Caldimonas brevitalea: one gene and its partner. The protein of the gene in region 1 interacts with the protein of each later gene in a pairwise test. Links are inferred from orthologs where the notes say so. Each region holds a gene or a part of one and is shown on either strand. Other genes may lie near its edges. The genes, in order: rlmN and ftsZ.

What was found.
Region 2: the proteins of rlmN (region 1) and ftsZ interact in binary tests that used the Escherichia coli proteins (3 or more experiments, as listed by UniProt). The link is inferred for Caldimonas brevitalea from one-to-one orthologs.

Annotation. Positions count from the first base shown.
Region 1 is NZ_CP011371.1:2,566,405-2,575,958, forward strand. The notes cover bases 4,546-7,512. They hold rlmN (dual-specificity RNA methyltransferase RlmN), read left to right. Parts: upstream 4,546-5,445; coding sequence 5,446-6,579; downstream 6,580-7,512. Other genes in these bases: AAW51_RS11410 (pseudouridine synthase), read left to right, coding at 4,546-4,782; ndk (nucleoside-diphosphate kinase), read left to right, coding at 4,947-5,372; pilW (type IV pilus biogenesis/stability protein PilW), read left to right, coding at 6,576-7,391; AAW51_RS11430 (helix-turn-helix domain-containing protein), read left to right, coding at 7,384-7,512. Outside these bases: AAW51_RS11395 (outer membrane protein assembly factor BamD), read right to left, coding at 1-174; AAW51_RS11400 (RluA family pseudouridine synthase), read left to right, coding at 258-1,277; SMC-Scp complex subunit ScpB, read left to right, coding at 1,557-2,702; more of AAW51_RS11410, read left to right, coding at 2,692-4,545; more of AAW51_RS11430, read left to right, coding at 7,513-8,292; ispG (flavodoxin-dependent (E)-4-hydroxy-3-methylbut-2-enyl-diphosphate synthase), read left to right, coding at 8,314-9,554.
Region 2 is NZ_CP011371.1:1,333,833-1,343,243, reverse strand. What follows is about bases 4,743-7,566. They hold ftsZ (cell division protein FtsZ), read right to left. Parts: upstream 6,852-7,566; coding sequence 5,634-6,851; downstream 4,743-5,633. Other genes in these bases: ftsA (cell division protein FtsA), read right to left, coding at 6,958-7,566; lpxC (UDP-3-O-acyl-N-acetylglucosamine deacetylase), read right to left, coding at 4,743-5,405. In the rest of the region: AAW51_RS05935 (AAA family ATPase), read left to right, coding at 1-1,027; AAW51_RS05930 (DUF4148 domain-containing protein), read left to right, coding at 1,340-1,657; AAW51_RS05925 (protein adenylyltransferase SelO), read left to right, coding at 1,867-3,384; AAW51_RS05920 (Uma2 family endonuclease), read right to left, coding at 3,496-4,077; AAW51_RS05915 (hypothetical protein), read right to left, coding at 4,262-4,450; more of lpxC, read right to left, coding at 4,470-4,742; more of ftsA, read right to left, coding at 7,567-8,187; AAW51_RS05895 (cell division protein FtsQ/DivIB), read right to left, coding at 8,195-8,995; AAW51_RS05890 (D-alanine--D-alanine ligase), read right to left, coding at 9,022-9,411. UniProt on the Escherichia coli protein: Essential cell division protein that forms a contractile ring structure (Z ring) at the future cell division site. The regulation of the ring assembly controls the timing and the location of cell division.

The DNA of each region.
Region 1 (9,554 bases):
CTTGGCGGCGCGTTCGTAGTTGCCGACGGCGGCCTCGTCCTTGGCCTCTGCATACAATTTCTCGGTCGACATGCCGGCCGTCTCGTCCTTCGGTGTCGAAGAACAGCCGGCCACCAGCGTTACGGCCACGACGGCAGCCCCCCAGGCAGCACCTCGAACGGTCTTCTTCGGCATTCCGGGGACGGGCTTCAGTTGAGGCATACCAGCACGCAGGCGACGCAAGCCGCCGATATCAAACCAAGGATCGCGAATTTTATATGCACCGCCTTGCGCACCCCGGGGCCGACGCAACCGAAGGCCCCACCGCCGTGCCGAATGGGCTGGCCGAGCTGGAGGACGAAGCACCGGAGCTGTCCGAGTTCGAGCGGCGCCAGGCCGTCGTCTCGGCCGAGCAGCACGGCCAGCGGCTCGACAAAGTGCTGGTGAGCCTGGCCGGCGAGTTCTCACGCAGCCATCTGCAATCGCTGATCGAGCAGGGCCTGGTCGAGCTCGACGGGCGGCAGGCCACCACCGCGAGCCGCAAGGTGCTGGCGGGCCAGCGGGTGGTCGTCGAGCTGCGGCCGACGCCGCAGAGCCAGGCCTTTCGCCCCGAGTCGATCGCGCTGTCGGTGGTGTTCGAGGACGAACACTTGATGGTGGTCGACAAGCCGGCCGGACTCGTCGTACACCCGGCAGCCGGCAACTGGTCGGGTACGCTGCTGAACGGGCTGCTGGCCCACCATGCCGGTGCCGCCGCGCTGCCGCGCGCCGGCATCGTGCACCGGCTTGACAAGGACACCAGCGGGCTGATGGTGGTCGGCAAGACGCTCGAAGCGGTGACGGCGCTGGTGCGTGCCATCGCGGCGCGCGAAGTGCACCGCGAATACCTCGCGCTGGCGCACGGCGAGGTGCTGCAACCCGAGCGGCTGGCGGTCATCGATGCACCGATCGGGCGCGATCCGCAGACACGCGTGCGGATGGCGGTGGTGCCGGGTGGCAAGACCGCCCGCACCGACGTCGAGGTGCTGGCGCGCGGGCAGGGGTGCACGGCGCTGCGCTGCCGCTTGCACACCGGCCGGACGCACCAGATCCGGGTGCATCTGGCGTCGCGTGGCTTCCCCCTGGTGGCCGATGTCCTCTACGGTGGGCGCGCTGCGCTCGACCTGGAGCGACAGGCCTTGCACGCCGCCCGCCTGGGCCTGACGCATCCTGTTTCCGGGCAGCCGCTGTCGTTCGAAGCACCGCTGCCCGGCGACCTGGCGCAGGCGTGGCAGCGTGTCACCGAGCCGCCGATGTGATGCTCCGAACCGACAAGGGACAAGCCCGCCGTGCGCCGGGCGCCGGCTTGGATACAATGCGCCCCAGGTAAGCACCACCGCCCGCCTGCGGCTTTCGCCCCTCCGGGCCACGCCAGCCAGGCCACGACCCGCCGCCCCACAGTCTCGGCGTCGTTGCTGCGGTCCCCGGAACAGCTTCCATAGACACCCGTATCCAGCGTGCGGCGCTTGTGGCCTGCGGCTGCAAGCGTCACTGCAGCCTGCCGCTCGGACCCGGATGAGGACGACACACGACAAGTCATGAACACACAGGATGCGAAGCGCGTCCTTGAGACAGCGCTGATCTGCGCTCACCAGCCGTTGCCGTTGCGCGAAATGCGCACGCTGTTCAACGACGAGCTGGGGGCCGACACCCTTCGCATGCTGCTCGATGAGCTGACACGCGACTGGGAAGATCGCGGTGTCGAGCTGGTGGCCCTGTCGAATGGCTGGCGCTTCCAGAGCCGGCCCGAAATGCGCGAATACCTCGACCGGCTCAACCCTGAAAAGCCGCCCAAGTACTCACGTGCGACGATGGAGACGCTGGCGATCATCGCCTACCGCCAGCCGGTGACCCGGGGTGACATCGAAGACATCCGAGGTGTCACGGTCAGCAGTCAGATCATCAAGCAACTCGAAGACCGCGGCTGGATCGACGCGATCGGCTACCGCGAAGCGCCCGGTCGTCCGGCCTTGTATGCGACCACCAAGCAGTTTTTGAACGACCTCGGCCTGGCGTCGCTCGACCAATTGCCGGCGCTGCAGGGGGCGACGATGACGCCGGAACTGCTGGCTCAGGGTTTGCCCGAGCAGGCCTCGCTGCTCGACGAGGTCGAAGCCGCTTCGGGCGAGGCAGCACCGGCCGGGGCCGACGAGCACTCGGCGGCACCGCCCGAGACCACGGCAGAGCCGGATGACGTCCTGCCCGCGTCCGCCGACGCCACGTCGGTGCCGTCCATGGCCGCCGAGGCGACCGAGGCAAGTGCGGAAGTGGCGGCCGACGATGGCGAGCCCGTGGTCGAGGTGTCGGACAGGCACGCCGAAGCCGAGGCGGCCGAGCCGCCGGCAGCACCGGAGCCCTCAGGCGACGACGCGCAGCCGAACCTCCACGAGACACTGTCCGCTGGTGCGGACGCGGTGATGCCGACGCCCGACACCGCGAACCCGGCTAACACCGGGGCCATAACCCCTGACCCGGCAGAGGCTGTCGCACCGCTGCCGGCACCTGCCCCCGAGCTCCCGACCGCCGATGCCGGCGGGCCGCGGAGCGACACGGCTTCGCCGGCCACGCCGGCCGAAGCCGACCCGGGTGCTCTCGCACCCGACGCAACCCAGCCCGAGGGCGACACCGCCTCCGAGGACAACCCCGCTTCCAGCGCTATCCCCCCCACTCGCCATGAACTCTGAATCGCAAGATCTGCCGCCCTCGATGCCCGAGGCCGAAGCGCCCGCCGCCCCCGCGGTGCAAGGCGAGGCGGCGGCGGCGCCGGCCGACAAGCCCAAGCGCCGCAGTCCGCGCAAGCCGAAAGCGGCGGAGGCCGCCTCTGAAACGTCGGCTGCAGCCGACGTGACGGGCGCGACCGGCGAGGCGCCGGAGACGGCAGCGCCGGTGCTCGGGATCGACCCGGCCGAAGCGACCCCGGTGCCAGCCAAGAAGGCGCCGCGTCGACGCAAACCGGCGGCTGCTACCGAAGCATCCACCGAGGCCGCCGCCGTGGCCGCACCGGCCGAGGCGGGGGCTGTACGGCAGGAGCCGCCGGCCGCCCCGCCGGTTCAGGCCGAACTCCCGCTGGAGCGGCACGCCGCCGCTGCCGAGGACGCGGGCGAGCCGCGCCATACGCCGGCGAAGGGTGACACGCAGACGGCGGTGGCTGAGGCCGGGGAGGGCGGTGCGCCGGCTGCAGGCGCCGAAGGCTCTGCGCCGACGGAAGATCAGGGCGAGGGCTCGGGGCGGCGCCGGCGCGACCGACGCGGCCGGCGGGGTGAGCGCGGGGAGCGGACGGCAGCCGCACCGGCGAACGAAGCCGGCGCAGGTGACATCGTCGGGGATCAAGCACGTGCGGGGGACGCGCCTGGCGAAGGCCGTGCAGAACGGCGCGGCGAGGGTCGCCCCGAAGGCGGCCGCGGCGGTGAGCGGCGCAACGGCGAGCCCCGCAACGGCGAAGCCCGGGGCGGTGGTCGCGGCGAGCAGCAGGGCAAGCGGGGCCAGGGGCGTGGGCCTGCCGGCCCCGGCCAGGCCGACGCGCGCCAGCGTTTTGCCGAGGTGCTGTCGGGCCAGTTCGACGTCGAGGACGAAGCGGCGCAAGAGGCCGCCAGCAAGCGCGTGCTGCAGCCCGACGCCGATGCGCCGAAGCTGCACAAGGTGCTGGCCCAGGCCGGCATCGGCTCGCGGCGCGACATGGAGCAACTGATCCTCGAAGGCCGCATCTCGGTGAACGGCGAGCCGGCGCACATCGGTCAGCGCATTTCCTTCGGCGATCAGGTGCGCGTCAACGGCAAGCCGATCAAATTCCGCATCGCCCCGCCGCCGCCCCGCGTGCTGGCCTATCACAAGCCGGTGGGCGAGGTGGTGAGCCACGACGACCCGCAGAACCGGCCCACGGTGTTCCGCCGCCTGCCCAAGCTGCCGCAAGGCAAATGGCAGTCGGTCGGGCGACTCGACCTCAACACCGAGGGTCTGTTGCTGTTCACCAGCTCGGGCGAGCTGGCCAACCAGCTGATGCATCCGCGCTTCGGCGTCGAGCGCGAGTACGCGGTGCGCGTGCTCGGCACGTTGAACGAAGAGCAGCGCGCCAAGCTGCTCGAGGGCGTAAAGATCGATGGCCAGCCGGCCAGCTTCAAGTCGATCGAAGACGGCGGCGGCGAGGGTGCCAACCACTGGTACCGTGTTGTCATCACCGAAGGTCGCAACCGCGAGGTGCGCAAGCTGTTCGACGCCGTCGGTCTGACGGTGAGCCGGCTGATTCGCATCCGCTACGGCACGGTCGTGCTGCCGCGTGGGCTCAAGCGTGGCGTCTGGGTCGAGCTCGACGAAACCGACGTGCGCTCGATGAAGCGCCTGGCGGGCGGCGAGACCGTGCGCCCACAGGAGGGCGGTCCGCGCGAGGGGCGCGGCGGCAAGCCCGGTGCCGGCGGCGGCAACAACAAGCAGCGCCAGGAGCGCGGTGGCCGCCCCGGTGGCAAAGACCGGCCGGCCGCCACGCCGCGCATCACCGGTCCCGATCCGCTGGAGCAGACCTACGACAAGCGCTTCGCCCAGTCGACCAAGGCGAAGCAGGGGCAGCCGCGTCAGCCTGACCCGATGCAGACGACCGTGGGCTATATCGGCGCCGACGCCTTCTACCGCAAGACCCATGGCAACAAGGGCGGCGGCCGTGGGGGCGGTGGCGGTGCCAACCGGGGTTTCGGCGGTGGCGGCGGCGGACCTAAGCGAGGTGGTGGCGGCGGCGGCGGCGGTGGCGGTGGCCGCGGCGGCCGCGGTCGCTGAAGCAGGGCGCGTGCAGCCGCTGCAAGCCGGCCGTACCGACGCCGCGACACAGCGCGCTCGAAGGCCTTGCCCCTGGGCGGAAAAAGCGCACGGGCAGGGGAAAACCCAGGGTTCGAGCGCTACAATTCAAAGCTTTGCCAAGTACTTGATTCAGGAGAATTTTCATGGCGGTCGAACGCACTCTGTCGATCATCAAACCCGACGCTGTGGCCAAGAATGTGATTGGCCAGATCTATGCGCGCTTCGAAGGCGCGGGTCTGAAGATCGTCGCGGCCAAGATGGCGCATCTGTCCCGCGGTGAGGCCGAGCAGTTCTATGCCGTCCACAAGGCCCGGCCCTTCTTCAAGGACCTGGTCGACTTCATGGTGTCGGGCCCGGTCATGATCCAGGTGCTCGAAGGTGAAGGCGCCATCGCCAAGAACCGCGAGCTGATGGGCGCCACCGATCCGAAGAAGGCCGACAAAGGCACCATCCGCGCCGATTTCGCCGACAGCATCGACGCCAATGCCGTGCACGGCTCCGACGCTCCCGAAACCGCCGCGGCCGAAGTGGCCTTCTTCTTCCCCGGCATGAACGTCTACAGCCGCTGAAGCAGGCTGTGGCGGCGCCGTCCCGCCTGCCTTGCAACGGGCGGGCGGCGCATGCGACGAAGGAGTGATGAACATGGCGGCCAACCTGCTGGATCACGATCTCGACGGACTGGCCGCATTTTGCGAACAGCTGGGTGAGAAGCGCTTTCGCGCGACCCAGTTGTTCCGGTGGATCCACCAGAAGGGCGCGTCGGACTTCTCCCAGATGTCCGACCTGGCCAAGTCCTTGCGCGAGAAACTCGCCGGCAAGGCCGAGATCCGCCCGCTGCCCATCCTGACCGAGCAGGCCTCGAACGACGGCACCATCAAGTGGCTGTTCGACGTCGGCGCCGGCGATGCGGTCGAGGCGGTTTTCATTCCGGAAGACGACCGGGGCACGCTGTGCGTATCGTCGCAGGCGGGCTGCGCGGTCGGCTGCCGTTTCTGTTCCACCGGCCACCAGGGCTTCAGCCGCAATCTCACCACCGGCGAGATCCTGGCCCAGCTCTGGTATGCCGAACACCACCTGCGCCAGCGCCTGAAGCTGGCGCCGGGCGAACGCGCCATCACCAACGTCGTGATGATGGGCATGGGCGAGCCGCTGCAAAACTACTCGGCGCTGGTGCCCGCACTGCGCGTGATGCTCGACGACCACGGCTATGGCCTGTCGCGGCGACGGGTGACGGTGTCGACCTCTGGCGTGGTGCCGATGATGGACCGCTTGATGGCGGACTGTCCGGTGGCGCTGGCCGTGTCGCTGCACGCGCCCAACGACGTCCTGCGCGATGAACTGGTGCCGTTGAACCGCAAGTACCCGATCGCCGAACTGCTCGACGCCTGCCGGCGCTATTTGACCGCGGCGCCGCGCGATTTCATCACCTTCGAGTACTGCATGCTCGACGGTGTCAACGACAGCGAGGCCCAGGCCCGCGAGCTGGTGGCGTTGCTGCGCGCCAAGGTGTCGTGCAAGCTGAATTTGATCCCGTTCAACCCCTTCCCGGCGTCCGGGCTCAAGTGTTCGCCGCGCGCGCAGGTGCAGGCGTTCGCCAAGGTGCTGCAGGACGCTGGTATCGTCACGACGGTCCGCAAGACGCGCGGCGATGACATCGACGCCGCCTGCGGGCAATTGGCCGGCGAGGTGCAGGATCGCACCAACGTGCAGCAGCGCCTCACCCGGCAACCCATCCGCATCCACAAGCCCGGCACCAGCCGGCAGGAGACAAGATGACCATGTTGGGGCGATGCGCATGGCCTTGGGCATCGGCGCTGGGCGTGCTGCTCGGCATCGGGCTGGTGGCCGGTTGCGCCAACCAGCCGCTTCCGGGCGGCTCGCGCGATATCGTGACCGCCTCTGACGAGACCGACGCGCAGAAGCGGGCGCGCATCCGCCTCGAGCTGGCGTCGGCCTATTACGCCCAAGGGCAGGCGACCACCGCGCTCGACGAGCTGAAGCAGGCCCTGCAGGCCGACCCCAACATGCCGCAGGCGTACAACCTGCGCGGCCTCGTCTACGCCAGCATGAACGAAGACCAGTTGGCCGAGGAAAGCTTCAGGCGCGCCTTGCAACTGAACCCTCGCGACAGCGACGTGATGCACAACTACGGCTGGTTCTTGTGCCAGCGCGGGCGCGCCCGTGATGCCGATGCGCAGTTCGACGCGGCGGTGGCGCAGCCGCAATACCGCGAGGCGACCAAAAGCCTGTTGGCCAAAGGCGTGTGCCAGGCCCGCGCGGGGGACCTGGCGGGCGCAGAGCAGACGTTGACACGCTCTTACGAACGCGACCCTGGCAACCCGGCGACGTCCGTCAACCTCGCCAACGTGTTGTTCCAGCGGCGCGAATACGAGCGCGCTCGCTTCTATATTCGACGGGTCAACAACGTGCCGCAACTCGCCAATTCCGAAACGCTTTGGCTGGCGGCTCGCATCGAACACAAGCTCGGCAATACGACGGGAGCAATGGAATACGGCAACCAATTGAAGCAGCGTTACCCCCAGTCGCGCGAGGCGGCGGCGTTTGAACGGAGGCGCTTCGATGACTGAGCCTGATCGGACCTCCGCCACCGGCGGGCAGAGCGCCGGCGAGATGCTGAAGGCGGCTCGCCTGGCCAATGGCATCCACATCGCAGCCCTCGCGGCCTCGATCAAGGTGTCGGTGCAAAAGCTCGAAGCGCTCGAGGCGGACCGCCACGAGGAATTGCCCGACCCCACCTTCGCACGCGCGCTGGCCCAGGCCGTCTGCCGCTTCTTGAAGGTGGATCCGGTGCCGGTGCTGGCCAAGTTGCCGACACCGGGCACGCCGTCCCGGCTGGAACATGTGGCGATGGGCCTGAACCAGCCCTTCCGCGATGGCGACTCGCGCCGTCGCGAGGGTTTCAAGCCCGCGGCCTTGCTGCGCCCGGCGTTCTTGCTGCCCCTCTTGCTGGTGGTGGCGGCGATCGTGCTGTGGCTGCTGCCGCAGGGCCTGCTGCGGCTGCCCGGCGTCGACACGACCACCGCCGACACGACGGCCGGGGTCGATGGCGCGTCGACCCCCGGCACCACGACGGTGACGGTGCCCGTCATGCCGCCCGGCGAAGGTGCGGCCTCCGAGACGGTTCATTCCGCCCCGCTGGTGGTCGACCCCGGTGCTTCGGCCCCGGCGTCGGCGCCCGATCCGGGTGTGCCCTTGGTCTCGGCATCGCAGGCGCTGGTGAACGTGCCGTCTACCGCACCGGTGGTGGTCAACGTCACGTCCGACAGCTGGGTCGATGCGCGCGACGCAGCCGGCAAGGTGCTGGTGTCGCGCCTGGCGCGCAAGGGCGAGATCCTGACGCTGGACGGAACCTTCCCGATGCGTGTGCGACTCGGCAATGCACGCGGCGTTGAGCTGACGGTGCGGGGTGCGCCTTTCGACATCGGCCCCCATGCGCGAGACAACGTCGCCACCCTTCAGATCAAGTAGGCACCGCCACAGGTGTTGACCATGCAAGACGCCCTTTCCGACGCCCCTGACTGTTTCACCGTGGCTGCGGCGCCTGCAGCGCGCCGTTCGCGGCAGTGCCGCGTCGCGTGGGGCGACCATGTCGTGACGGTGGGCGGTGACGCGCCGGTGCGGGTGCAGTCGATGACGAACACCGACACGGCCGACGCGATCGAGACGGCCATCCAGGTCAAGGAGCTGGCGCTGGCGGGCTCGGAGATGGTGCGCATCACCGTCAACACGCCGGAGGCAGCGCAGGCGGTGCCGGCGATCCGCGAGCAGCTCGACCGCATGGGCATCATGGTGCCGCTGATCGGCGACTTCCATTACAACGGCCACAAGCTGCTGACCGAGCACCCGGCCTGCGCCGAGGCCTTGTCGAAATACCGCATCAACCCGGGCAACGTCGGCAAGGGTGACAAGCGCGACAAGCAGTTCGCGCAGATGGTCGAGGCGGCGGCCCGCTACGGCAAGGCGGTGCGCATCGGCGTCAACTGGGGCAGCCTCGACCAGGAACTGCTGGCGGCGCTGATGGACGAGAACGCCCGCCGTGCCCGCCCCTGGGACGCCAAACAAGTGATGTACCAGGCCCTGGTGACGTCGGCGATCGAGTCGGCCCGGCGCGCCGAGGCGCTCGGCCTGCACGGCGACCAGATCACGCTGTCGTGCAAGGTCAGCGGTGTGCAGGACCTGATCTCGGTCTACCGCGCACTCGCGGCACGCTGCGACTACTCGCTGCACCTGGGCCTGACCGAAGCCGGCATGGGCACCAAAGGTACGGTGGCCTCGGCCGCGGCGCTGTCGGTGCTGCTGCAAGAGGGCATCGGCGACACCATCCGCGTCTCGCTCACGCCCCAGCCGGGCGAGGCCCGCACCCAGGAAGTGGTGGTGGCGATGGAGATCCTGCAGGCCCTGGGGCTGCGCGCCTTCGTCCCGAGCGTGACCGCCTGCCCCGGCTGCGGGCGCACCACCAGCACCGTGTTCCAGGAACTGGCCAAGCAGATCGACGACTACCTGCGGGCGCAGATGCCGGTCTGGAAGGCGCGCTTCCCGGGCGTCGAGACGATGAAAGTCGCCGTGATGGGCTGCATCGTCAACGGTCCTGGCGAGAGCAAGCATGCCGATATCGGCATCAGCCTGCCGGGCACCGGCGAAGCCCCGGCGGCGCCGGTCTTCATCGACGGCGAAAAGGCGCTCACGCTGCGCGGCGACACCATCGCGCAAGAATTCCAGAAGATCGTCGA
Region 2 (9,411 bases), 1.2 Mb from region 1 along the record:
CCTCCTGACCTCCCCCAACCGCGCGCTGTCAGTGTTTGGCCCGCGCCAGGTCGGGAAGACCACGCTGCTGCAACACGACCTGGCGGCCCTTGCCGAGCGCGAGGGGATTGCCGCCTTGTACGTCGACTTCATGGCGTCCTCGAACGCGCTCGAGTTGCTGAACGCGCGTCTCGCCCAGTTGGTGCACGAGGCCAGGATGGGACTGTCCAAGCGGCGTGTCAAAGCGGCCAAGGCGGCTGGCTTCGGGATCGACCTTGAGCCGGCGCCAAGCGACCCGGTCAGCGCAGATCCCGGCGTGCAGCTTCAGAATGCCTTCTCCACCCTCAATCGGTTGAGGCCAGGCGTGCAGCTGCTGCTGATGCTCGACGAGGCCCAGGAACTGGTTCGTCAGCAGGAAGGCGAGCGAACCATGAAGGCGATCCGCGCACTGTTCAACACCTTCCAGGGGCAGTTGCTGCTGCTGATCACGGGGTCGTCCCGCGAAGGCCTGCTGCGGCTGTTTGGGGACCGCCATCGTGCCAGCTTCGGGCTGGCTGACCACGAGGACTTTCAGCGGCTGGGCAGGGACTTCGTCGAAGCCAAAGCCGCGGCATTCAACAAGCAACGACGCCAGCCGATCGAGATCGACACGTTGTACACCGCGTTCCAGGCCATGGAACACCGCCCGGCCGACTTCATTGCCTATTTGTCCTTCCTCGCCATCAACGAAGTGCGCGACGTGGTGGGCAGCGTACAGGTCTTCCTCCAGACCCGCTATCCAACCGAAGCCGTGCGCGAACGCTTCCTGCGCTTCACGCCGCTGCAGCGCACGGTGCTCACGCTCCTGGCCGAGGGCCCATGCCAGGTTGCCAGCAAGGCAACCATGGACCGTGTGGCGCGTGAACTCGGAGCGCCGGTCACCGCTGGCGGCATCCGGCATGCACTGACGTCCCTGCCCGCCGATGTCATTGCGAACCCGGCGCGGGGCCACTACGAGATTGTGGATGCGCAGCTATTGGCATGGCTGAGGGAGGCGGACCGCGAATGAGTTCAAAGGTGGTGGGGTGAGAGGACCGATCCCGCTCCTGGCCGCTGAACGCATAGGGTTGGACCGCCCAAAACTCCGAGCGCCGACGCCGGGCGCTTCACAGCTGGCAGTACCCACTCAACGGGTGCCGGCAAGCCCGTTGTTGCGATTTCGAGAACGCTTCCTTGCGGCGCGCCTGGTTTTTCCCGGAGTCGTTCACTTCTAAAGTTCATCCCATCGATGAGCACAAACGAACAACGGTTGCGACTCACCGAGGGGCCGGGGGCCGATCCCGCCGACCCGGACCAACTCAAGCTGTAAATGGAGCTGAACATGAATGCCAAGAAGACCGTGATCGTTGCCGTGATGACCGCTTTTGCCGCCGCAGGCGCCTTTGCCGGCGAAGCGAACGACGATGACCAGACCTGGACCCGCCAGTCCGCGTCGGTGAAGACCCGTGCCGAAGTGAAGGCCGAACTGGCCCAGGCCCGCGCCGAAGGTGAACAACTGGCCGTGTTCAGCGGCGAAACCACCGTGCTGCCCCCGCAGACCGGCGGTGCGCTGGCCCGCAGCCGTCAGGACGTGAAGCAGGACACGGTCAGCTTCCTGCGCACCCAGCGCAGCGCCGCCCCGATCAACATCGGCGGCTGAGCGCGAAGGCGGGCGCGTGGCCTGCCACCGTGCGCCAGAAGCAGAGGCCCGCATCCGCGGGCCTTTTTCGTGATGCCGTCACCGCCCCCCCGCGCCCGATCCTGCAGCCGGGACGGATCAAACCCCCACCGACTTCCCCGAGGTTCAGGCTGGCCCGGACAGCCCGACATGCCAGCGGTCACACTGTGGTTTTCTCCGCCTGCCGCCCCATGTCCGCACCCCCCGCCTTTCCCTTCGACAACACCTATGCCCGTGACCTGCCGGGCTTTTACGTCCGCTGCCAGCCGGCCACCGTCGCGTCGCCGCGGCTGCTCTTTTTCAACCGTGAACTCGCCCAGGAACTGAAGCTCGACTGCGCCGCGCTCGACGGCCCGCAAGGCGCCGGCGTTTTCGCCGGCAACACGGTGCCCGAGGGAGCCGACCCGCTGGCCCAGGCCTATGCCGGCCACCAGTTCGGCGGGTTTTCGCCGCAATTGGGCGACGGTCGGGCCCTGTTGCTGGGCGAGGTGATCGACCGGCGCGGCCAGCGCCGCGACATCGCGCTCAAAGGCTCGGGGCGGACCCCGTTCTCGCGCGGCGGTGACGGCAAGGCGGCAGTCGGGCCGATGCTGCGTGAAGTGCTGATCGGCGAGGCGATGCACGCGCTCGGCATCCCGACCACGCGGGCACTGGCCGTCGCAGCGACTGGCGAGACCGTCGAGCGCGAGTTGCCGCTCCCCGGCGCCGTGCTCACCCGCGTCGCCGCCAGCCACTTGCGCGTCGGCACCTTCGAGTTCTTCGCGGCGCGCGATGACCTCGAGCGGCTGCGTCAGTTGGCGGACTACACCATCGCACGCCACGATCCGGACCTGGTGGGCACACCCGATCGTTACGTCGCACTGCTGCGCCGGGTGGCCGAGCGGCAGGCGGCGCTGGTGGCGCAATGGATGAACATCGGCTTCATCCACGGCGTGATGAACACCGACAACATGACGATCTCCGGCGAGACCATCGACTACGGACCCTGCGCCTTCATCGAGGCCTACGACCCGCAGGCGGTGTTCAGTTCGATCGACCACGGCGGCCGCTACGCCTACGGCAACCAGCCGCTGATCGCCCGCTGGAACCTGGCCCGGCTCGGCGAGGCCCTGCTGCCGTTGATTGCCGAGGACATGACCGAGGCAGGCATCGAGAAGGCCCTCGGCCAGGCCACCGAGGTGATCGACGCCTTCCCGGACTGGTACGCACGCGCACTGCTCGCCGGCCAGCGCGCCAAGCTCGGTCTGCAGCGCGCGACAGCCGACGACGACCCTGCCGACACCGCGCTGGCCGAGGACTGGCTGGCGCTGCTGCACGCGCAGGCCGTTGACTTCACGCTGGGTTGGCGGCGGCTGGCCGATGCCGCCGAGGGAGACGAAGCGGCGCTGCGCGGGCTGTTCCAGGCGCCGCAAGCGCTCGAACCCTGGCTGGGCCGTTGGCGCGAGCGCTGTGCGAGCGAGGATGCTGCCGCGCCTGACGGCACGGGGCGGGCCGCTCGGATGCGCCGGGTCAACCCTTGGGTGATCCCCCGCAACCACCGTGTCGAGGAAGCGCTCGCGGCAGCCACCCACGACGACGACCTGGGGCCGTTCCAGCAGCTGCTGGCCGCACTGCGACGGCCTTATGAGGAAACGCCGGAAAACACGCCTTATGCAGAACCGGCGCCGTCTGACGTGACCGCTTGCTATCAGACCTTCTGCGGAACCTGATTCCGTAACGAATGCCGAAGGCCGCCCGATCAGCGGGAGCGACACCGTTGGTCGGCCCGCAGAGGCCGGCAGTTGCGTTGACGCGGAGGTGACAACGTCCTCCTGCACCGGTCACGCCACCGCGCCCTTCCCTTCCGACGGCGCAACTTCCACACCTTTGAAGACGGCTTCCATCGGCATCCGGCAGTCGATGCTGGCAAGGGCCAGGTCCGCGGCCCGCGACTGATCCGACAGCAGCCAGCCGTCTGCCGTCAGGGTGAACACCTCGACCTCGCGTGAAGCCGGGTCGATCAGCGCGTACTCGCGCAGCGTGGGCAGGCTGCGGTAGAGAATGAACTTGTTGCGCTTGTCGTAGCCCTTTGTCGAGGGCGACAGCACTTCGATGATGAGCTTGGGGTCTGTGATGGTCTGCTCGTCGCCGGCCTGGGCCTTACCGCAGGTCACCATGACGTCGGGATACAGGACGGCCTCGTCGGCGAGCTGCACCTTCATCGACTCCGCGAAGACCTGGCAGGGTGTGCCGTCCAGATGCGAGCCGAGGTGCGCAGCCAGGTTGAGGATCACGCGGTTGTGCCGAGCTGAGCCGCCGGTCATCGCGAACACCTCACCGCGGAAGAACTCGTGCCGGGTGTCCTGCTGGCTTTCCCAGGCCAGGAAGTCGGCCAGGGTCATAGTCGAGATGGGGAGTCCCATGTGGCTGCCTGCTGATAGGGCGCAATGCATACCATCATAGTCGGCTCGCAAGACGTCATGAATCCGTCGGTAGCCGAAGCGCCCCAGTCGCTGCTGGGCGGCCGGCACCCACGCAACTTCCGCGACCTTCGCTGCCCTCCACACCGGCGTGTGACCGAGGCGGTCGGACGGCCGCGGCTCAGGCTCAGCTGTCCAGCACGAAGTGCTCGAAGATCAACACGCCGAAAAACACCAGCCCGGCGATCACCGTCCACTTGACGATGGCCAGCCCGATGCGGAAGTAACGCGCCTGGCGCGTGATCAGGTACAGGCCGAAGCACACCACCGAGCCCATCAGCAGCAGCCCGATCAGCACGCGGATCAACGCGAACATGTCAGGCTCCGCTATCGCCCTACCAGACCGGCGCGAGTTGCGCGAAGCCTGAGGGCGCCTTGGCCTCGTCGTCGAAGCTGACGATCTCGTAGGCGCTGGCGTCGGCCAGCACCGCGCGCAGCAGCTTGTTGTTCAGCGCATGGCCCGACTTGTAGGCGCTGTAAGCGGCCAGCAGAGGTTTGCCGACCACGTAAAGGTCGCCGATCGCGTCGAGGATTTTGTGCTTGACGAACTCGTCGTCGTAGCGCAAACCGTCGCTGTTCAGCACGCGGTAGTCGTCGACCACGATCGCGTTGTCCATGCTGCCGCCCAGCCCGAGGCCGCGCGAGCGCATCATCTCGACGTCTTTGGTGAAACCGAAGGTGCGGGCGCGTGCGATGTCGCGGGTATAGCGCCCGGAAGAGAAATCGAACACCACCCGCTGCCCGGTCTGGTCGACCGCCGGGTGATCAAAATCGATCTCGAACGAAAGCTTGTAGCCGTGGAAGGGATCGAGGCGGGCCCACTTGAGGGTCGGGCCCGTCCCTTCACGCACTTCGACCGGCTTCTTGATGCGCAAAAAACGCTTGGGCACCTTCTGAAGCTCGATCCCGGCGCTCTGCAATAGGTAGACGAAGGAGGCTGCAGAGCCGTCCAGGATCGGGACTTCCTCGGCGGTGATGTCGACATACAGATTGTCGAGTCCCATGCCTGCGCAGGCAGACATCAGATGCTCCACCGTGTGCACTTTCGGCGCCCCGGGGTCACCCCCGGCCGACAGCGTCGACGCGAGCCGGGTGTCGCTCACGGCCGCCGCCGAGACCGGAATCTCGACAGGCACCGGCAGATCGACCCGCCGAAACACGATGCCGGTGTCAGGCGCCGCCGGCCGGAGCGTGAGTTCCACACGCTGGCCACTGTGCAACCCGACGCCGACGGCGCGCGTCAGCGATTTGAGAGTGCGTTGTTGAAGCATGTCCGCATTTTAGGCAATCAGCACTTTCCCCGCAGTCGAAGCTTTTGATCGCAGCGATTACCCGGCAGGGCAGCCGGCAAAACCGTACGAAGTGGCCGCGACAGCGAGATTGAGCGGGGTGATCGGCGTCGCGAGCGGGGCGAGGTGCGGGCGAGGACCGCAGCCGTACTCCCGTACGGCGAGGACCACAGCCCGCAGATCGCCCCGCGCAGCAGCCGAGCACTCCGCTCAATCGGCTTGTTTGCGGAGGAAGGCGGGGATTTCGATTTCGTCCATCCCGTTGCTCGCCAGCGCATCCACCTTGGCCGCCGCCTGCGTGCGCCCCGAACGCCACACGCTGGGGGTGTTCAGGCTGCTGTAGTCATGCCCCGAGTGGTGGCTGCCCTGCCGCTCGGCATGCACCGCACTGTTCAACACCGGAATGTTGTCGGTGCCGGTGCGCAGCGCCGGCTGCGAGTGCACCACGCTGATCGGGGCCTGCTGACGGCGCGAGTTGGCCGACAAGCCGGTCGCGATCACCGTGACGCGCAGCGCGTCGCCCAGGCTGTCGTCGTACGCCGTGCCGTAGATCACATGTGCATCGTCGGCGGCATAACGGCGGATGGTGTTCATCGCGTTGCGGCTTTCGCTCAGCTTGAAGGTGCCGCGCGCTGCCGCGATCAGCACCAGCACGCCGCGCGCGCCCGACAGGTCGATGCCTTCCAGCAGCGGGCAGGCCACGGCGGCCTCGGCGGCCTTGTGGGCGCGGTCCGGGCCTTGCGCGATGGCGGTGCCCATCATCGCCTTGCCCGGCTCGCTCATCACCGTCTTGACGTCTTCGAAGTCGACGTTGACGAGGCCGGGGATGTGGATGATGTCGCTGATGCCGCCCACGGCGTTCTTCAGCACGTCGTTGGCCTGTGCGAACGCCTGGTCCTGGGTGACATCATCGCCCAGCACTTCGAGCAGCTTCTCGTTGAGCACCACGATCAGCGAATCGACATTCGCTTCCAGCTCGTTCAGGCCGGTGTCGGCCTGCTTCATGCGGCGGCCGCCCTCGAACTCGAACGGCTTGGTCACCACGCCGACGGTCAGGATGCCCATTTCCTTCGCGACACGCGCGATCACCGGTGCCGCACCAGTGCCGGTGCCGCCGCCCATGCCGGCCGTGATGAACAGCATGTTGGCGCCGGAGATGCAGTCGCGGATGCGGTCCACGGCTTCTTCCGCCGCAGCCTTGCCGGCTTCGGGTTTGGCGCCGGCGCCGAGGCCCGTGGTGCCCAGCTGGATCAGCTTGTGGGCGGTCGAACGGTTGAGGGCTTGAGCGTCGGTATTCGCCACAACGAATTCCACACCTTGCACGCCCTGCGCAATCATGTGGTCCACGGCGTTGCCACCGCCACCGCCCACACCGATCACCTTGATCTGGGTACCCAGATTGAACTCTTCGATCATCTCAATAGGCATTTGGACCTCCTTCGTCACTAGCAGTTGCCTACACACACATCAATCAAACATGAACGGGATCGACCTGGGCGGCGGGTACATGGCCCGTCGCTCGGCGGTCGGCCGCTCAGAAGTTCCCGATAAACCAGTCCTTGACCCGGCCAAAGAGCGTCTTCACCGAACCGGCCTGTTGAGCCGCCCGATGACCGCGCACACGCGCAAGGCGCGCCTCCTCCAAGAGTCCCATCACCGTGGCCGAGCGCGGGTTGGCCACCATGTCGTGCAGTGCGCCCGAGTAAGTCGGGATCCCCTTGCGCACCGGTTTTAGAAAAATGTCCTCGCCCAGCTCGACCATCCCCGGCATCACCGCCGATCCGCCGGCGAGCACGATGCCGGACGACAGCAGCTCTTCGTAGCCGCTCTCACGGATGACTTGATGCACAAGTGAAAAGATTTCTTCCACGCGAGGCTCGATCACGCCGGCCAATGCTTGTCGCGAGAGCATGCGGGGTGCCCGGTCCCCGAGGCCAGGCACTTCGACCTGTTCGTCGGGGTCGGCCAGCAGCTGTTTGGCGACGCCGAAATCGACCTTGATCTCCTCGGCGTCCTTGGTCGGCGTGCGCAAGGCCATCGCGATGTCGCTCGTGATCAGGTCGCCCGCGATCGGAATCACGGCGGTGTGGCGGATCGCGCCGTCGGTAAAGATCGCCACGTCAGTGGTGCCGGCGCCGATGTCGACCAGCGCCACGCCCAGGTCTTTCTCGTCTTCGGTCAACACCGACAGGCTGGACGCAGAGGGGTTCAACACCAGCTGCTCGACCTCGAGCCCGCAGCGTCGCACGCACTTGACGATGTTCTCGGCCGCACTCTGTGCGCCGGTGACGATGTGCACCTTCACCTCGAGGCGGCCACCGCTCATGCCGATCGGCTCCTTGACCTCGTGGCCGTCGATCACGAACTCCTGCGGCTCCACCAGCAGCAGCTTCTGGTCGTTGGGGATGTTGATGGCCTTGGCGGTCTCGACCACCCGCGCGACGTCGATCGGCGTGACCTCCTTGTCGCGCACGATCACCATGCCGGTCGAGTTCTGCCCGCGGATGTGGCTGCCGGTGATGCCGGTGTAGACCCGCGTGATCTTGCAGTCGGCCATCATCTCGGCCTCTTTCAGCGCCTGCTGGATCGACTGCACCGTCGCATCGATGTTGACCACCACGCCGCGCTTGAGCCCGTGCGACGGCGCCACGCCCAGCCCGGCCACGCGCAGCTCGCCGCTCGGCAACACCTCGGCCACCACCGCCATCACCTTGGCCGTGCCGATGTCGAGGCCGACAACGAGATCTTTGTATTCCTTGGCCATCTTGCTCTCAGTTTCTATTCGCACCGGCTGGGGAGCCGGGTCTTGCGCCGGGTTTCGCGCCGCCGGGGATACCGGTCGTGATGCCCTCGATGCGCACCGCATAGCCGTTGTGGTGGCGCAGGTCGGCGTATTCGAGCGGCCCGGGGTAGCGCTCGGTCACTTGGGGCCACGAGGTCACGAAACGGTCCAGCCGTGCCAGCACCTCGCCGGCCTCGCCGCGGCCGAGTTCGAGTTCGGCGCCGTTGTCCAGTGCCACCTTCCACGAGCCGCGGTCCGACAGCGTCAGGCGTTCGATGCCGGCGCCCATGCGCCGCACGGCCGTTTGCACCGGTGCCACCATCTCAAGCACCTGACGGGAGCTGCCATCGGGCCCGGACAAGGTCGGCAGGCGGTCGTCTTCGACATCGCCGAGGTTGGCCTCGAACACCTCGCCGTAGGTGTTGACCAACCGGTTCTCGCCCCAGTAGGCGGCGGCGCGGTGTTCTTCCAGCCGCACCAGCAACCGGTTGGGCCAGACCCGCATCACCGTGGCGCGTCGCACCCAGGGCACCGACTGGAAGGCCTGGCGTGTACGTTCCAGGTCGATGCTGAAAAAATTGCCGCTCAGCTTGGGCGTCGCATTGGCGCGGATGGTCGTTTCGCTGCTGCGTGTCACGTCGCCCTCGATGCGGATGGCGCGGATCGAAAACAACGGCCAACGCGCGGCCCACGACACGGTCATCCAGACGAAGCCGAGCGCCGCCAGCGTGTAGAGCAGGGCGGCGGTCGCGTTCATCAGTCGGATGTCCAGAGGTGTCGTGGATTGCATGGTCTCGGTCGTGGCGGGCCCTCGCCTCAGAGGTTCAGCGAGGCCTGCGTCACCAGCCACAGGCACAGCTGCTCATAGCTGATGCCCGCGGCCCGGGCCGACATCGGCACCAGCGAATGTCCGGTCATGCCGGGCGAGGTGTTGATCTCGAGCAGGAAGGGCTTGCGGTCGGCGGCACGGATCATCACGTCGGCGCGTGCCCAGCCGCGGCAGCCGAGCGTGCGGAAGGCCTGCACCACCAGGCGCTGGATCTCGGCTTCCTCGTCCTGCGGCAAGCCGCTCGGGCAGTGGTACTGGGTGACGTCGGTGAAGTATTTGTTCTGGTAGTCGTAATTGCCCTGGGGCGCGACGATGCGGATCACCGGCAAGGCTTCCGCGCCGGCGCCTTCGCCCAGCACCGGGCAGGTGGTCTCGTC